Regions from separate parts of the Virgibacillus sediminis genome, predicted to be linked through region 1. Evidence: riboswitches for the same ligand, from Rfam matches in the RefSeq annotation. Region 1 holds a riboswitch; each other region holds the start of a gene.
The links. Region 1 has a riboswitch for thiamine pyrophosphate ahead of thiT (energy-coupled thiamine transporter ThiT). Riboswitches for the same ligand answer to the same signal wherever they lie in the genome.
Positions count from the first base shown of each region.

Region 2: another riboswitch for thiamine pyrophosphate. It lies ahead of tenA (thiaminase II); the one in region 1 lies ahead of thiT (energy-coupled thiamine transporter ThiT).
Region 3: another riboswitch for thiamine pyrophosphate. It lies ahead of ACFODW_RS03905 (lipoate--protein ligase family protein); the one in region 1 lies ahead of thiT (energy-coupled thiamine transporter ThiT).
Region 4: another riboswitch for thiamine pyrophosphate. It lies ahead of thiW (energy coupling factor transporter S component ThiW); the one in region 1 lies ahead of thiT (energy-coupled thiamine transporter ThiT).

Region 1 covers NZ_JBHRRZ010000005.1:50,130-54,343, reverse strand. The annotation lists gene ACFODW_RS03345 (hypothetical protein) at 1-708, opposite strand, end outside; gene ACFODW_RS03340 (general stress protein) at 839-1,189, shown strand; gene ACFODW_RS03335 (hypothetical protein) at 1,354-1,479, opposite strand; gene thiT (energy-coupled thiamine transporter ThiT) at 1,573-2,145, opposite strand; TPP riboswitch at 2,242-2,341, opposite strand; gene ACFODW_RS03325 (YceI family protein) at 2,705-3,241, shown strand; gene ACFODW_RS03320 (aconitate hydratase) at 3,458-4,214, shown strand, end outside.
Region 2 covers NZ_JBHRRZ010000002.1:92,677-96,890, forward strand. The annotation lists gene ACFODW_RS01470 (heavy metal translocating P-type ATPase) at 1-1,907, shown strand, start outside; TPP riboswitch at 2,168-2,275, shown strand; gene tenA (thiaminase II) at 2,367-3,050, shown strand; gene ACFODW_RS01480 (TatD family hydrolase) at 3,059-3,838, shown strand; gene ACFODW_RS01485 (D-serine ammonia-lyase) at 4,057-4,214, shown strand, end outside.
Region 3 covers NZ_JBHRRZ010000006.1:96,213-100,426, forward strand. The annotation lists gene ACFODW_RS03895 (M20 metallopeptidase family protein) at 1-707, shown strand, start outside; gene lipA (lipoyl synthase) at 778-1,722, opposite strand; gene ACFODW_RS03905 (lipoate--protein ligase family protein) at 1,694-2,554, opposite strand; TPP riboswitch at 2,668-2,771, opposite strand; gene trpA (tryptophan synthase subunit alpha) at 2,848-3,639, opposite strand; gene trpB (tryptophan synthase subunit beta) at 3,639-4,214, opposite strand, start outside.
Region 4 covers NZ_JBHRRZ010000006.1:71,210-75,423, forward strand. The annotation lists gene thiE (thiamine phosphate synthase) at 1-308, opposite strand, end outside; gene thiM (hydroxyethylthiazole kinase) at 301-1,083, opposite strand; gene thiD (bifunctional hydroxymethylpyrimidine kinase/phosphomethylpyrimidine kinase) at 1,080-1,886, opposite strand; gene thiW (energy coupling factor transporter S component ThiW) at 1,883-2,386, opposite strand; TPP riboswitch at 2,466-2,574, opposite strand; gene ACFODW_RS03780 (zinc-dependent alcohol dehydrogenase) at 2,642-3,775, opposite strand; tRNA gene ACFODW_RS03785 (tRNA-Ala) at 3,902-3,974, opposite strand; gene ACFODW_RS03790 (5'-nucleotidase C-terminal domain-containing protein) at 4,206-4,214, shown strand, end outside.

The DNA of each region.
Region 1 (4,214 bases):
TGCCTTATTCCTCTCACTCTTCGTTGTTGACTGCAGCTTTTGGAACTCCTCCTCATTCCGAACGTCTTGGGGCGCACGGATTTCCTTGCGGTACAGCAAATAGGCAAAAAGGATAGCCGTCACACCAGCAAACAGCGACAGCAATAAAGCTTTATCAGCAATCAAACCGGCGTTCAGTCCAGTGGAAGAAGCAGACAGACTCGGGGCCACTTGAACAATATAGTCTGAAGAAAGGGCCATTCCTTGACCTGCAAGCGCAATAGCCACAGCAGCTGTCATTACGGGCAGTCCGGCTTTAACAGCTGCTGGAACCAACAAGGCACAGATCAGAGGAACAGCAGGTGTCGGCCAAAAAAACAGAGAAATAAGATACGTGACACCCACTAAAACAAAGAAGGACACATGACCATTGACCATCATTCTCTGAATCGGCTGGATCATTTTTCGATCGGCACCTAGGTCATGTAAAGAATTCAGCAATGCCAGCATGAAAGTAATAATGAGAAAAATACTGAATAGCTCCTGTGCGGCTACCAAATTGGCATTGAAAATTGCAGTGAAGCCATCAAGCAAACTGCCCTTGTATACCCAGGCGATGACAAACGTTCCCAATAATGTGGGAAATACTACCCCTTTACGGAAGATCATCACCACAATAATAGCGAGCGTAAATAAACCATATAACCAATGGGAGACTTCCAAGCCCATATAGACCACGCCTCTCCTCAAGAATTAGTTATACAGCCTATGCAGTAAGCTTCTAAAACGCTACTGCTATGTTTAGCAATTAACTCCAGGGGAATAAAAACAATAAATCTACTATGAAGGAGGATGCTGAATGAAACCATTTATAAAAGGATATACAAACGATGAACAGCTGAAAACTGATGTAAGTGTACTGAAAGATAAAGGGGTAAATAAAGATGATGTATATATCATTTCCCATGATGAAGATCGTACGGAACGTGTAGCCGGCGGGGCTGATGCCAACACAATTGGTACGGACGAAATGGGCTTCTCCGACGCTGTAGGTACCGTATTCAAGAGCCAGGGAGATGAATTGCGGACGAAACTAAAAGATATCGGCTTCTCCCAAGAAGAAGCGGAGCAATATGAAGAAGAGATGGACGAAGGGAAAATTTTCCTGATTGTTACCAACTATGAAAATATAAACAGTTATTTACTCTAAAGCAAAAAGAACACGAGCTGGCGAATCCCAGCTCGTGTTCTTTTTGCTTTTACTCCTTCATGGGCAGGAACAGCATCAATCAGCCTAGACCCTCAGCAAATTGCCCGCCTGTCTCCTCGGGTATTCGCCAATCCGTCTTAACGGATCCAACCGCCATGCATCCTCTAGTCCTCCAAGCCGGCACATTCATGGCAGTACAAATCCCCATCCTTCTGCTCTCCGTCAAAAAAACCATTTTCACAATAAATCTCTTTCCCACAGACAGTGCAGCTTCCCACTAATTCCCGCAAGATGGTTCACCCTCCTTCTACATATTTCTATTCTATTAAAAAAGCAACCTCCTGTGCCATAGAGGTTGCTTTTCTGTGAGCGAAACTGGCAAGCTATGAAGCTCTCAATAGAATTCTGGGCTGCTTATGGAATAAGAAGAATATGATCAGGGTGCTCAGGATAAAAGATGGCAGCATATAGGAACCATTATAGAGAAGGGAATATAACCATGCTGGCTGCCCCTCCACTGCGGAACCGAAAAATACGATTCCCGCAATATAATGTGCCAGAAAACGAAGTGCCGATCCGATAAAAGCCCCTGCCGTAATATAAGATAGATAGGTTTTGGTATGGCCTTCTTTCACTGCCTGCTGGATTCTGCGGGCAAATATACCCGCAAACCCAATCACCGTAAAGGCAACCAGGTAATCCAACAGCCCCTGTATAGGATGAAGAATATAAGCGGTCCCTGTTGCCACCTGAAGAATACCCCATAGGAAGCCGGATAAAAGACCGCCCTTCAGCCCCCAGCGGAAGGCCACAACAAACACGGGAATCATAGCAAAAGACACAGAGCCTCCCATCGCCCAAACCTTAAATGACAGGAAGGGCAGTATATCCAACAATAGTGCTAATGCAGTAAATACAGCTACTTCTATCAGAAATAATGTCTTGCCGGACTTCATATAATAACCTCCCCAGCAGTTTTTCTGCACACAAAAAAAGCAATGCCAAGGGGAAGACTTCCTGATGGGAACAGTTCCGCTCACATTGCTTTTTACCATCAAGAAAGCCACCATCCCTGCGCTAGTACTAACTAACAGGTTCAAAGGGTCTGAACATTTGTCCACTCTCAGCCACATGGCTCCCCCTGCAGGCTTTCCATTCACTTTTTTTGCTACTAGTATTGTATACTACCTGTCCTATCAATTCAACAAAAAGTCCAGCCGGCTGGAGAGCTGACGTTCAAGCAAGAAGATAGATTCATGGACAGCCCAGCTATTCCACACATTGATCCAATAGTCAGCTTATATAGGCCCCTGCCTCCCAGTCTCTTCTCATTTTTTCCAGTGGTCCCACCTGCGTTCGGGTCTCCACCTCACCGTTGGAAATATAGAATTTCTAGGCCATGTGAAATAATCACTTGAATTAAAGATGTTTTGCCTTGACATTCGTTATTTATAAACTTATACTTAGTAACATAAAGTAACTAACGCAAGATACTATAATTTGGAGGGATAATGAATGGCTAAAACAACTTGGAACGTAGATACCGCACATAGTGAAGTTGGCTTCACAGTAAAACATATGATGATTTCTAAAGTAAAGGGAACTTTCAACGATTTTTCTGCGGTAATTGAGGCAGACGTAGAAGACTTGACGGACTCAAATGTAGAGGTAACTATTGACGCAGCAAGTATTGATACAAGACAGGAAGGCCGTGATGACCACCTTCGCGGCGAGGATTTCTTCGATGTGGAGAAATACCCGAAGATTACCTTTGTTGCTACGGATATCAAAAAGAAATCAGGCAACAATTATGATGTAACTGGGGATCTTACTATTAAAGGTACAACCAAACCGGTCACTGTCGATGTAGTCTATGAAGGGCAAAGCAAGGATCCTATGAGCGGCAATATCGTGGCAGGTTTCAGCGCGGACACCACCATCAACCGGAAAGAATTCGGACTGACATGGAACGCACCTGTAGAAACAGGCGGTGTCCTCGTCGGTGAGGACATCAAAGTTCATGCAGAGATTGAAGCACATAAAGCGGAATAATACCAAGCATCAAGGAAGAGCATAATTGCCTGAATAGCTATGTACTTACCATGCTCAACACACGAGGTTAAGACGGCGTGACTCCGTCAACAAAGAAAAAGAGGCAGAATCATCTTTTCGATGAGACTGCCTCTTTTATTGCATTCCCTTCTCTCTGCATTGTTTGAAGTTAACTTCCTTGAGGTAAACTATCTATAAAAAGGAGGAATGGGATTTATGGGTTTAAATGTAGCACAAAAGCTGATCAAAGATCATTTAGTGTCTGGAGAAATGAAACCAGGCGAAGAGATCGGACTGAAAATTGACCAGACCCTCACCCAAGATGCAACCGGTACCATGGTCATGCTGGAGTTGGAAGCGATGGGTTTGGATTATGCCAAGACAGAGGTCTCTGCTCAATATGTCGACCATAACCTTATCCAGGTAGACAGTAAGAATCCGGATGACCATCTATTTCTTGAAAGCGCTGCAAAGCGGTTTGGCATCTACTACAGCAGACCTGGCAATGGTGTCAGCCACCCTGTCCATATGCAGCGACTGGCCGTTCCAGGCAAGACACTGCTGGGCTCCGACAGCCATACATGTGCAAACGGCTGTATGGGTATGCTCGCCATGGGAGCAGGCGGCATCGATGTGGCCATGGCCATTGCGGGAGAACCAATATACATTACCATGCCAAAAATATTTGGAGTGAAGCTGACAGGCGAACTGCCGGATTGGGTAAGTGCTAAAGATGTCATCCTTGAACTTCTGAGACGTTACGATGTTAAAGGCGGTGTCGGCAAAATCATCGAATTCTATGGACCTGGACTGGATAACCTCAGTGCCATGGATCGCCACGTCATAGCAAACATGGGAGCTGAACTAGGGGCAACTACTACCGTATTCCCTTCTGATCAAGAGGTGAAGAAATTCCTCCGCATCCAGCATAGGGAGGATGACTGGGTAGAAGTAGTTGCAGATAAAGATGCCA
Region 2 (4,214 bases), on a different contig from region 1:
ATCCGGAAAGGGAGCGCCAACAGCCGAAGGATCCTTTTTGGAAGAAAAGGGAGAATCTGCTGCCGCTGATCTCCCTGCTGTTTACCATTGGAGGAATCCTTGCTGTCGTTCAGGCTGGGGATGAGCATCCACTGGGAATAGGATTATTCATTACAGCCATACTGGTCGGCGGGCTGGACTTGTTCAGAACAGGACTGAAAAACCTATCCCGACTGGAGTTCGATATGCGGACACTGATGACGATCGCCATCATAGGTGCCGCGATCATTGGCGAATGGGCGGAAGCGGCCATTGTCGTCTTTCTGTTTGCTTTGAGTGAGGCATTGGAGGATTACTCCATGGATAAGGCCCGGCAGTCGATCCGGTCCCTGATGGATATCGCTCCAAACAGGGCAACTCTCAGAAGAGACGGCCAACTGATGGAAGTAGATGTCGAGGATGTTCAGATCGGCGATATCATGCTGATCAAGCCTGGAGATAAGCTCGCCATGGACGGGGAAGTGGTGAAGGGTGCCACTTCCATTAACCAAGCAGCCATTACCGGAGAATCGATTCCGGTATACAAGAACCCCGGGGACGAGGTGTTTGCGGGTACGCTCAATGAAGAGGGATCACTGGAAGTCCGGGTTACAAAACGGAGTGAAGACACAACCATTGCCAAAATCATCCACCTGGTGGAAGAGGCACAGGCAGAAAGAGCTCCGTCGCAACAGTTTGTAGATCGATTCGCTAAATACTATACACCCGCCATCATTGTCTTGGCTGCCCTTGTTGCTGTAGTGCCGCCGCTTTTCTTAGGCGGGTCTTGGTCTGAATGGGTATACAGCGGCCTGGCAGTGCTGGTTGTCGGCTGCCCTTGTGCACTCGTCATCTCCACCCCTGTCGCGATTGTAACCGCGATCGGCAATGCTGCCAGAAATGGAGTACTGATTAAAGGTGGTATCCACTTAGAGGAAACCGGTCGCATCCAGGCCATCGCTTTTGATAAAACAGGGACATTGACGGAAGGGAAACCGGAAGTGACCGATATCTTGCCATTAGGGGAAAAATCACCACAGGAGATCTTGGGTATGGCAAAAGCACTGGAAACTTATTCGCGCCACCCGCTTGCTTCCTCCATTATCCGCAGGGCGGAGGAGGAAAACGTGGTGGATTATACGGCAGAGGCTTTCCAGTCCATCACCGGAAAAGGTGCTTCGGCAACCATAGAAGGAATCGATTATTTTATTGGCAGTCCTTCCTTATTTGAAGAGATTCATGCGCCAGTGGAAGCCCATGCAGAACAAATCGGCAGCTTGCAGGCCGAGGGGAAGACCGTGATGCTTATTGGAACGAGGGAGGAAATAACAGGCATCATTGCGGTGGCCGATAAGGTGAGACATACCAGCCGCACGATCATCGAGAAGCTCCATGCGTTAGGTATCAGGAAGACAGTAATGCTGACCGGAGATAATCAAGCTGCCGGCAACGCGATAGGAGAGCAGCTTGGCATGACCGATACGAAGGCAGAATTGCTGCCGCAGGATAAGCTGTCAGCTGTCAAAGAAATACGGCAATCATATGGCAACACGGCAATGGTAGGAGATGGAGTGAACGACGCTCCTGCGCTGGCTGCTGCGACAGTTGGTATTGCCATGGGGGGAGCCGGTACGGATACGGCACTTGAGACGGCGGACATTGCCTTGATGGCGGATGATCTGGAGAAATTGCCATATACCGTTTCCCTCAGCAGACAGGCATTAACGATCATCAAGCAGAATATCATTTTTGCGCTTGGTATTAAGGTGGTTGCACTTCTGCTGGTGGTTCCTGGCTGGCTGACATTGTGGATTGCGATTCTCGCCGATGTGGGGGCCACACTGGCGGTTGTGTTGAATTCAATGCGATTGATGAAAAACGGTGAATAAAATGATTGTGTGCTAGGACAAAAGTGTTTAATCAAAAGAAAAAGCTGAATGAGCTAGAAATCTAGTTTAGTGGGAATAGCCGCTTCGGAAACCGAAGTGTATTTCCGGAGTGGTTTATACCCACTCATTTAGTTGGTCCGGTTTATCTGCTAACTGGGCTGCCCACAGCTAACCCTCAACTCCTAGCCACTGTTGCCCGCAAGTATTTGACAATTACCAATTCAATGATATATTGAAGGTAATACCATTCGAATAAGTGAAACTTCCACTGGGGGAACCTTGTTACAAGGTTGAGATTAAAGTGTACTTTAAGACCCTTTGAACCTGATCTGGCTTATACCAGCGTAGGGAAGTGGGGCATGGGATACGTCTATTCATAAACCAGTATATTCAGCCTCCACTTCCTGTCTTCAGGGAGGGAGGTTTTTCTATGCAATGGAAAATTGAAGGAGGTTTATGATGAGATTTTCAGAGGAATTAAGAAAAGAGGCAAACCCTATTTGGGAAGCGAGCTTCAGCCACCCGTTCATCAAAGAATTAGGAGAAGGAACACTTCCACTTGAGTGCTTCCGCTATTATGTCATGCAGGATGCCTATTATTTGTCCCATTTTGCCAAAGCACAGTCAATCGGGGCAGCGAAAGCGCAGGACTTTTATACGACAAGCAGGATGGCATCCCATGCACAGGGGTCCTATGAAGCGGAGATGGGTCTGCATGAAACTTTTTATAAGATGCTTAAGATAACGGATCAGGAACAGGAGAATTTCATTCCGGCGCCCACTGCCTATGCATATACATCACATCTGCACAGGGCAAGCTATAACGGCCATCTCGGCGATATCATTGCAGCGATTCTGCCGTGCTACTGGCTCTACTATGAAATTGGTGAACGCTTAAAGGGCTCCAAACCGGAAGAACCTGTCTATCAGAAGTGGATGGATGCTTACGGGAGCGATTGGTTCAAAGAATCAGTGATGGAGCAAATCGATCGGTTGGATGCGATTGCCGAAGAGGTAACCAAGCAGGACCGTGCCAGGATGAAAGAACATTTTATGATCAGCAGCCAATATGAATACTCCTTCTGGGAAATGGCCTATAGAATGGAGAACTGGCCAATTGCTGTTGAGTCTGTAAAAAGCTGAGGGACCACATGCGAAAGAAAATCATCGATGCCCATATTCATCTGGATGCATACCGGGAGGAAGACCGTGCCGCTATTCTTCAGGAAGCTGAAGATGATGGAATCGATCGGTTGATATCGGTCTCCAGTGGCCTTGCCTCCTCTCGTGTGAATCTAGCTTTATCTAAAGAGTATCCACAGGTTCTGACGGCATTTGGCTATCATCCCGAACAGCCATTGCCACCAGAAGAAGAGCTGGCCGACTTGCTTCAGTTTATCAGACAGAACAGTGAAGAGATGTCCGCGGTGGGGGAGGTGGGTCTTCCTTATTATCTGATTAAGGATGACCCGTCACTGCCCCTCGAACCATATATTGAACTGTTGGAAGCGTTCATCCAGCTCGCCAGTGAGCTGGATGCCCCATTGGCTCTGCATGCTGTTTATGAAGACGCTCCACTTGTCTGCGGCCTGTTGGAGAAGCATTCCATCCAGGATGCCCATTTCCACTGGTTCAAGGGAGATGACAAAACCGTCGAGCGAATGAAGCAGAATGGTTATTATATTTCCGTTACACCTGATGTTTTATATAAACCAAAGATTCAAAAGCTGGCACGGGATTATCCATTGGATCAAATGATGGTGGAAACGGACGGTCCCTGGCCGTTCGAGGGGCCGTTTCTGCATCAAGTGACCCATCCAAAGATGATTCACCAATCTGTAGATAGAATTGCTGCGCTGAAAGGGCGGGCGGTCTCGTCCGTCTATAGGCAGCTATATGCCAACACGACTCGATTCTACCGGATTTCCTGATGAACCTGCACCTTCTCCTGGTTTGCCCTGACATGCGACACTCCCGCTGGGACCATGTTACAATTGGAACTAATCAACCAGAACCGGAAAAATGCGGCTGGTATCATATGAAGCTCTATTATTCACATATTATATGCAGAAGTCGTATTTCCACTTTTAACGAACAGGACTTAGAGTTGCTTTCGTTATGAATCTCAGAAGAGTAGGAGGAGTCCGACATGATATCCAGAGAAGTAATGGAGAAATATGAGCAAAGATTTCCGGAATTAGCAAAGATTCAAAGAAAGGAACCGGTCCTCTGGCTGAATCAGCAGCTGGAAGGGGTCAGTAAACTTGAGGCTTCTGTCACCAAGGACGACATTTATGAAGCCGAACG
Region 3 (4,214 bases), on a different contig from region 1:
ATGGAGTCGATGTTATCTATGGTGCACATGTTATGTCTACGGAAGTTTTCGGCACCTGTACAGTAAGGGAAGGTTACTTTTCTTCTGCTCAGGATGACTTTTACATTAAAATATATGGTAAAGGTGGCCATGGCTCCGAACCTCATAATACGGTGGATCCGTTGGTGACGGGAAGCCAGCTGGTCGTGAATCTGCAGCAGATTGTCAGCAGAAGAGTTAACCCTCAAAGTGCTGCAGCTGTGACCGTCGGTTCATTTCACAGCGGAAAAGCCACCAATGTCATCCCTGATACTGCTGTTATTAAAGGAACCGTACGTACATATGACCAGGAAGCAATGGAAATCATTGAACAATCTATGAGGCAGATTGTCAAAAGCACCTGTGAAGCAGCTGGTGCAGAAGTGGATTTTGACTATGTGAAGGACTGCCCATCCATATGGAACGATCCAGAAGAAACGGAAAAGGTCCGGAAGAATGCTGTGACTGTATTTGGGAAAGATGCAGTCCACACGGAGGAGCCAATGCATGGCAGTGAAGATTTTGCTTTTTATCAGCAGGTGGTGCCGGGAGTCTACTTTACGGTAGGCGGAGGAAACCCAGAGATTGATGCTGTTTACCCACATCATCACCCTAAGTTCAAAGTAGATGAGCGGGCGATGCTCCATATTGGCAAGATGTTCGCTCAACTGGTATTTTCTGACAACTAGGAGATGCTTCCGGTGCAAAAACACCAGCTGTCCCGATAGAGGGCGGCTGGTGTTTTTTTATGGAAACTTACTAGAATTGGAAATCAACTTCTGATTCTTCTTGTTGTTCCACGCCTTTCATGTATTTAATCCTGCGTTGGGCTGATGCATTGCTTACTTGTTCGTCGGCATGGTAAGAAGAGCGTACCAATGGCCCGGCTTCACAATGCTTGAATCCTTTCTCTAGAGCGATCTTCTTTAATTCTTCAAACTCATCTGGATGATAGTAGCGTTCTACTTTAAGATGTTTCTTGGTTGGCTGAAGGTATTGGCCAATGGTCATAATATCGACATTATGTGCCCGCAGATCGTCCATTGCTTCAATGATCTCTTCCTTGGTTTCTCCAAGGCCTACCATGATGCTTGATTTCGTCGGTGTATTCGGTGCTATTTCCTTAACCCGTTCAAGAAGCTGGAGCGACCGGTCGTACATAGCGATGGCTCTCACTTTCTTAGTAAGGCGGCGGACAGTCTCAATATTGTGATTGAAAATATCCGGCCCACTATCCATCAGCGTGTGAAGGCTCTCATAGTCGCCCTTCATATCAGAAGGAAGTATTTCAATGGTGGCTGCAGGATTTTGCTTGCGTATTTGCCGGACGGTTTCGGCAAATACCGCGGCGCCTCCATCTTTCAAATCATCCCTTGCCACTGCAGTCACCACAACATGCTTAAGTCCCATCACTTTGACAGAATCAGCGACCCGCTGTGGCTCTCCCCAGTCAAGTTCATTCGGAAGGCCTGTTTTAACCGCACAAAAACGGCAGCCTCGTGTGCAGGTATCCCCTAAAATCATAAAGGTCGCTGTTTTCCGCTCGCTCCAGCATTCATGGAGGTTGGGACACCGTGCTTCTTCACATACTGTGTTCAGTTTCTTGTCGCGCATCAGATGCTTGAGCTTTCTGTAAGATTCGTTGGTATTGATCTTTGTCTTCAGCCAATCGGGTTTACGTATGTACTCTGCTTGCTTCGCCATTATCGACACGCTCCTTCGATGTTTGATAATTCCATGTTTCCGATGAGTATTTTGTCTCCGCCAGCTGATATACTTCGTTCCATTGTGCATCCGACAGGGCCATCGGGTGCAGATTAATGTCGAGCCCATCTTCAAACCCTTTTTTGAATGCCTCCGTCATATCCTTATAGGACAGCTCTTTTCCTGTCAGTTGTGCAATATCCGCTGCTTTTTCAGCAAAGGATTCTCTTTTCCTCACGCGGTGTTTTTCGGATGAGAAACGGAATAGGTCAAATAGCATTTCGGTATCCATGCTTATTGGGATGGAACCATGCTGGAGCACTACGCCATTTTTCCTTGTCTGGGCATTTCCGGAGATTTTCCTTCCGTCTACAACCATCTCGTAGAACGCCGGTTTTTCGAAACAAATGGAGGTTCTCTCTCTTTCCCGCTTTCTTTCAGGAAGGGCATAGTCTGCATCAATTCCAATGTTTCTATAACCTGATAGGACACCCTTGGACAGGATATGATATGCTTCCTGAACAGAGGCGGGTATGGAAGGGTCCTGCTCATTGATCACCAGGCTGTAGGTGAGCTCATTGTCATGCAGGACAGCACTACCGCCTGTCAGCCTCCGGACTAACTCACAGTCGTGCCGCTTCAGAGCTTCCATGTTGATGGATTTCAGCTTTTGAAACCGCCCGATGGAGAGGGTTGGTTTTGACCAGCCATAGAATCGTAGAGTCGGAGGTATCATACCTTTGCTGTGCCAGTTCAACAACGATTCATCCAAAGCCATATTTGTCGCGGCATCATGGAAACCGCTGTCCAGAATAGCCCATTCTTTCTCCAAATTGTTACCTCCTGTTCCGTCACCAAACGGAGACAGCGGCTGAACCCGCAGCCTCAAAAAAAGAGACTGCACTCACGGAGAATGCAGTCTGACAATATATGAAGTGATATGCATATATATCAACTGCACTTTCCCACGCTAGCATTACCTAAATCGGGTGCAAGGGTCAGGGCGAATGCCCCTCTCAGCCGTACCTCTGGCTCCCCTAGTGCTTAAATTTTTTAATTATTCCATATCTATGCTACCTTATATTTCCTTAATTGTAAATCTTGGCGAAAGTCCGATAAAACGAATCATACTTTTACGTTAGTTTGTGTACTATCTTGAATTAGTTGCCTAATTGCTTCTGTATCCCCTTGATGGAGAAGGTCCACAATCTTGCTGCCGACAATCACACCATCTCCAGACTTGCTGAGTTCTATCGCCTGGTTGGCGTTGGATACGCCGAAGCCGGCAAGTACAGGGACATTGCTGTGACTTTTGAGCATTTCCAAGAATCCTTGCACCTTCTCGTTATGCGAGGTTCTCGCCCCTGTAGTTCCAATGACGGAAACAGCATAGAGGAATCCCTCTGATCTTCTGGCGAGCTCAGCGAGTCTTTCATCGGGACTTGTCATTGCTGCAAGTTGGATGAATGCAATATCATTCTCCTTTAAATAACCACTGACAATATACTGCTCTTCCAATGGGAGGTCGGGAATGATTACGCCGTCTACACCTGCTTGTTTGCAGGCCAATGCAAAGCGTTCTGGTCCATAGATAAGTATGGGATTGAAATAGGTCATCAGTATAACGGGTATGTTTCGCTCTTTACGGAAAGAAGCGAGTTCATCCAGCACCATGGAAAGGGATGTGCCCTTTTCAAGAGCGCGGATCCCAGCTTCCTGAATGGTCGGTCCGTCTGCCACTGGGTCGGAAAATGGTATGCCCAGCTCCACAGCAGAAGCTCCGCTTTCCTCAAGAAAGGAGATGCGTTCTTCCAAATTTTCCAGGCCGCCATCCCCAGCCATAATATAGGGTACAAATAGATTTTGCCCCGATTCCTTTCTTTGGTTCAATGTATTTTCCAATTTTGCTTTCCCCATTATTGTTCCTCCTCGATTTTCTCTTTTACTTGGTCTACATCTTTGTCTCCTCGACCGGACAGACAGATCACCAAGGATTCGCCTCTCTCCATCTGCTGTGCCAGTTTGACTGCATATGCTACAGCATGTGCACTTTCCAATGCTGGAATAATCCCCTCGGTTTTTGAGAGATATTGGAATGCCTCCAGTGCCTCTTCATCGGTAATGGAGGTGTAGGCCACCCTTTCTGTTTTATACAGATGGCTGTGTTCAGGCCCCACTCCAGGATAGTCAAGCCCAGCAGAGATGGAGAAGGCTTCTTCGATCTGTCCGTTGCTGTCCTGCAGCAGGTGGGTCATTGTACCATGCAGGATTCCTACTCTTCCTCCGGAGAGAGTGGCCGCATGCTGGTTCGTTTCCAGCCCTGCGCCACCTGCTTCCACTCCATAAAGCTTGACGTCGGTATCTTCGATGAATGGGTGAAACATCCCCATAGCATTACTTCCGCCGCCTACACATGCAACCACTGCATCTGGCAGTTTTCCTGTCTGATCCATGATCTGCCTTTTTGTCTCTTTTCCGATAACAGACTGCAA
Region 4 (4,214 bases), on a different contig from region 1:
CTCCTGACTTCTTCTGCAGGCTTGTCGTTCTGACCTATATGGATGCCGTCAGCATCCAGCTCATTGGCCAAATGGAGGTCGTCATTCACAATGAATGGAATATGATGGGAACGGCATATGTGCTGCAGTTCTTTTCCCAATGCTCTTTTTTCGTCTCCTTCAAGCGAGCCCTTCCCTTTTTCCCGGAATTGGAAGGCGGTTATCCCAGCCTCAGCGGCTTCTGCAAGGATGACCCGCGGATCACGGGGGCAGTCCTGGCTCCCCATGATGAAATACTTTCTGAGCAGCTGATGGACTTTATCATTCATCTATATCCCTCCTGTTCAACTTGGCGGGGTCCTTGGAAAGAGCATCAATGAACCGGGACATAAATGTGCCGGGCCCTTTAACATCCGGAGAATCTGCAGCATATTCGGCTGCCAAACCATAGAAATTGACGGCAGCAAGTGCTTGTTGATCGGCAGAATGGCCAGTTGTCAGGCAGGCAGCCAGTATGGAGCCCAATAAACATCCTGCGCCTGTCAGTTTTGATAGATAGGGGTCTCCTGTATTATTTTCAATAATTCTGTTGCCTTGGCAAATAATATCTTTTTTCCCTGTAACTATAGCGGTGGTGTCATAGGTGTCTGCAACTTGAGCAGCAATGTTTTCGGTGTTTCCCTCACCAGTCGAATCTACCCCTTTAGTTTCCCAGGGGATGTTTACAAGGTGGGCCATTTCTCCGGCATTTCCTTTGATGGCGGAAGGATGCACCTCAGCCAAAATTTTTTTAACAGCTTGGCTGCGCCAAGTGGTGGCCGCTGCTCCTACAGGGTCTAATACTACCGGTATGCCTATTTGGTTGGCAGCTTTACCGGCAGCAATCATGGCTTCCAGGTCACCGGATGTCAGTGTTCCGATATTTAGGAGCAGTCCATCCGCATGGGAAGCCATTTCTGCTGCTTCCTCTTGGGCCTTGGCCATTACTGGAGAGGCCCCGAAGGAGAGAAGTCCATTTGCCGAGAAATTCATGACTACCTGATTGGTTATATGATGTATTAATGGCTGATGTTCTCTTACTTCTTTAATGATCTCTACCTTCATTGTCTAAAACCTTCCTCCCTGATAGCCCAATGGTTTGTCGGTCCGTTGCCAGTACCAAGATCAAAAGCATGCTGAAGAGATGCTGTAATAAACCTCTTTGCATACTCCACCGACTCTATCAATGGTTTTCCCTGGCTGAGGTAAGCCGTTATGGCTGCTGAGTAAGTACAGCCTGTCCCATGGGTACTGGTAGTGTGAATTCGATGAGCGGAAAAGGAATGGATATCTTGGCCGTCATACAGGAAATCTATTGCCTCGCCTTTGATATGGCCGCCTTTAATTAATGCAGCTCCGACTCCATATGTGTGTACTAGCTCTTTAGCTGCCAGTTTCATATCCGTAACAGTTTCAACTTTTTTATCCAGCAGAAATTCTGTCTCTGGTATATTTGGTGTTACCAAGTCTGCATGTGGCAGCAGGTTTTCGCGGAGGAAAGCACGGGCTTCTTTTTCAATGAGGGCATCCCCGCTGGTAGCCACCATTACTGGGTCCATCACATACGGTCCCTTGATGTCTATGATTTTCTCTGAGATGGCTTCCATCATAGGAATGTTGGCGATCATGCCGGTTTTGAATGCGTGGACCGGCATGTCAGTAAGGACAGAATCAAGTTGCCGGGATATCATTTCCGGTGTCATATGCAGGACATCCTGAACACCTGTTGTGTTTTGGGCGACCACCGAAGTGATCACTGACATTCCATAGCTTTTCAATTCCTGGAATGTTTTCAAATCAGCTTGAATTCCCGCTCCGCCGCTGGGATCGGTACCGGCAATTGTCAAAGCGCATGGTATTTGTTTCATTGTGTATTCCTCCCTGTAATCTCCAATGCATTATTGGTTGATAGCTTTGTCACGATAAACCAGCCGATAATGGCTCCTGTAGTGCTGCTAATGATAAATGGCGGGATAAATGCAAGGGCACCCGCAGAACTGCCCATCAAAATGTTGGCAAAAGGGACGGCAAACAAAGCCCCGATAACCCCGCTTCCCAAAGCTTCTCCGGCTGCAGCCCAGATTCTCTTGCCGAACCAGCGGAAAAGCAGGCCGGCGAACAGGGCTCCCACCATTGCCCCAGGAAAGGCCAATAAGGTGCCGAGTCCCAGCATATTCCTTAATAGGCTGATCATGAAGGCAATAATTACCGCCGGGCCAGGGCCCAGGATGACGGCAGCCATGACATTGATAGCATGTTGTACCGGATAGGCTTTGGCTATGCCGGCTGGAAACCAGAGCAATTGGGAGGTGATAGTGCCAATTGCAATGAATACAGCCATTAATGTCAGTAAATGTGTACGATTCATCTGTATTCTCCCTTCTTTCGGAAACCAAAAAAGCCAGATCCCATGCAGGACCTGGCTTGAATAAGCTGAAAATAGATTGACAAATTGTCGACTACTTCCCTCCGCTGGTATGATCCAGATCAGGTCCGTAAGGGTCGGAAAGTCCATCTTTCCTCTCAGCCTGTATTTCGGCACCCCTAGTAGTTCTTGCTTTTATAGAATTTTCTATATTAGCATAACAAAAGTGTAGCTATTTGTCAGCATACTTGTTCAGTTCTAAGGTTTGAAGATTACTTTGATGCTGTTATCCTCTTTTTTATCGAACATATCATAAGCATCAGCAGCGTCTTCTATCTTCATTTTATGCGTAATAATATCTGTCGGGTCAAATTCCTTATTTTCAATCCTTTTATATAACTCAGGCATCATATGAATGACGGGAGCCTGCCCCATCTTTAAAGAAACATTATGGGTAAAGAAGTCTCCAATAGGGAAATTATTTGCTTCTGTAGCATATACACCTGTAAGTTGAACAGTACCGAATTTACGTACAGCCTGGGAAGCAGTTACAATTGGGCTGATGGTGCCGAACTGGTTATCTTTTTCAGAGCCGAACTCTGTGTTAGGCGGAACAGTCCCGTCCATACCAACACAGTCGATGACTACGTCGGCTCCACCTTTGGTCTCTTCCTTGAGCAACTCCCCGATTTTTTCCTCTTCTTTAAAGTTATAAGTCTCAGCCTGGTTGGTTTTCCTGGCATGTTCTAGTCGATAATCCATTTGGTCAACTGCGATCACCCGCTGAGCGCCTTTCAACCGGGCAAGTTTCTGCGTCATAAGGCCGACAGGTCCAGACCCAAGTACCACAACAGTATCTCCCTCTTTTACACCACTGTTTTCTACGCTCCACCAGGAGGTTGGGATGACGTCGGAGAGCAGCAGTACCTGCTCGTCTTCCAGTTCACTTGATTCAGGAACTTTAAAAGCGGTGAAATCTGCATAAGGAACACGCAAATATTCAGCCTGGCCACCCGGATGGTTGCCGTTCTGCTCTCCGAAACCAAATAATCCACCGACTTCCCCGTGCGGGTTGGAATTGTCACATTGGCTTTCCATTTGGTTTTTGCAGAAAAAGCATTCTCCGCAGCCAATATTGAATGGAATGACTACACGATCCCCTTTTTTGAGTTTGGTTACTTCAGAACCTGTTTCCTCTACAATTCCCATGGGCTCATGTCCGACCACGTAATCTTGTTCAGGGGTGATTCCCCCTTTATACAAATGTAAATCAGACCCACAAATGCCACTTGCCGTAATTTTGATGATAACATCCGTGTTTTCTTCTATATCCGGAGTGTCCACTTTCTTTGCCTTCATAGACTCTTTTCCTTGGAAAGTAACTGCTAGCATAAGTACACTTCCTTTTCAATAGTTTACAATGGATATATCCGCATGGAAGGAAAGGTAAACAAAGGAATTGCAGAGGGAAATAAAAAAGAGAAGCTTCCTTATAGTAAGGAAGCTTCTCTTTGGTGATGGAGCATAGCGGGCTCGAACCGCTGACCTCTTCGCTGCCAGCGAAGCGCTCTCCCAGCTGAGCTAATGCCCCATATCGGCCATCACAAGAATAAATTATATATGGGATTGAACAATTTTTCAAGGGTTTTCGCAAAAAATTTACGTTATTTTATAAATCGATAGGTACCAATAACGGTTTTTTCTATTTGTAGTTATATAGCACTAAATTTGACAAAATTTTACAAATAATTAATAGTATTTTATCAATGGATATGTAATATTAGAAGGGAAAAATACTATTAATAGGAAAGAGAGGTTGATTATGGACTAT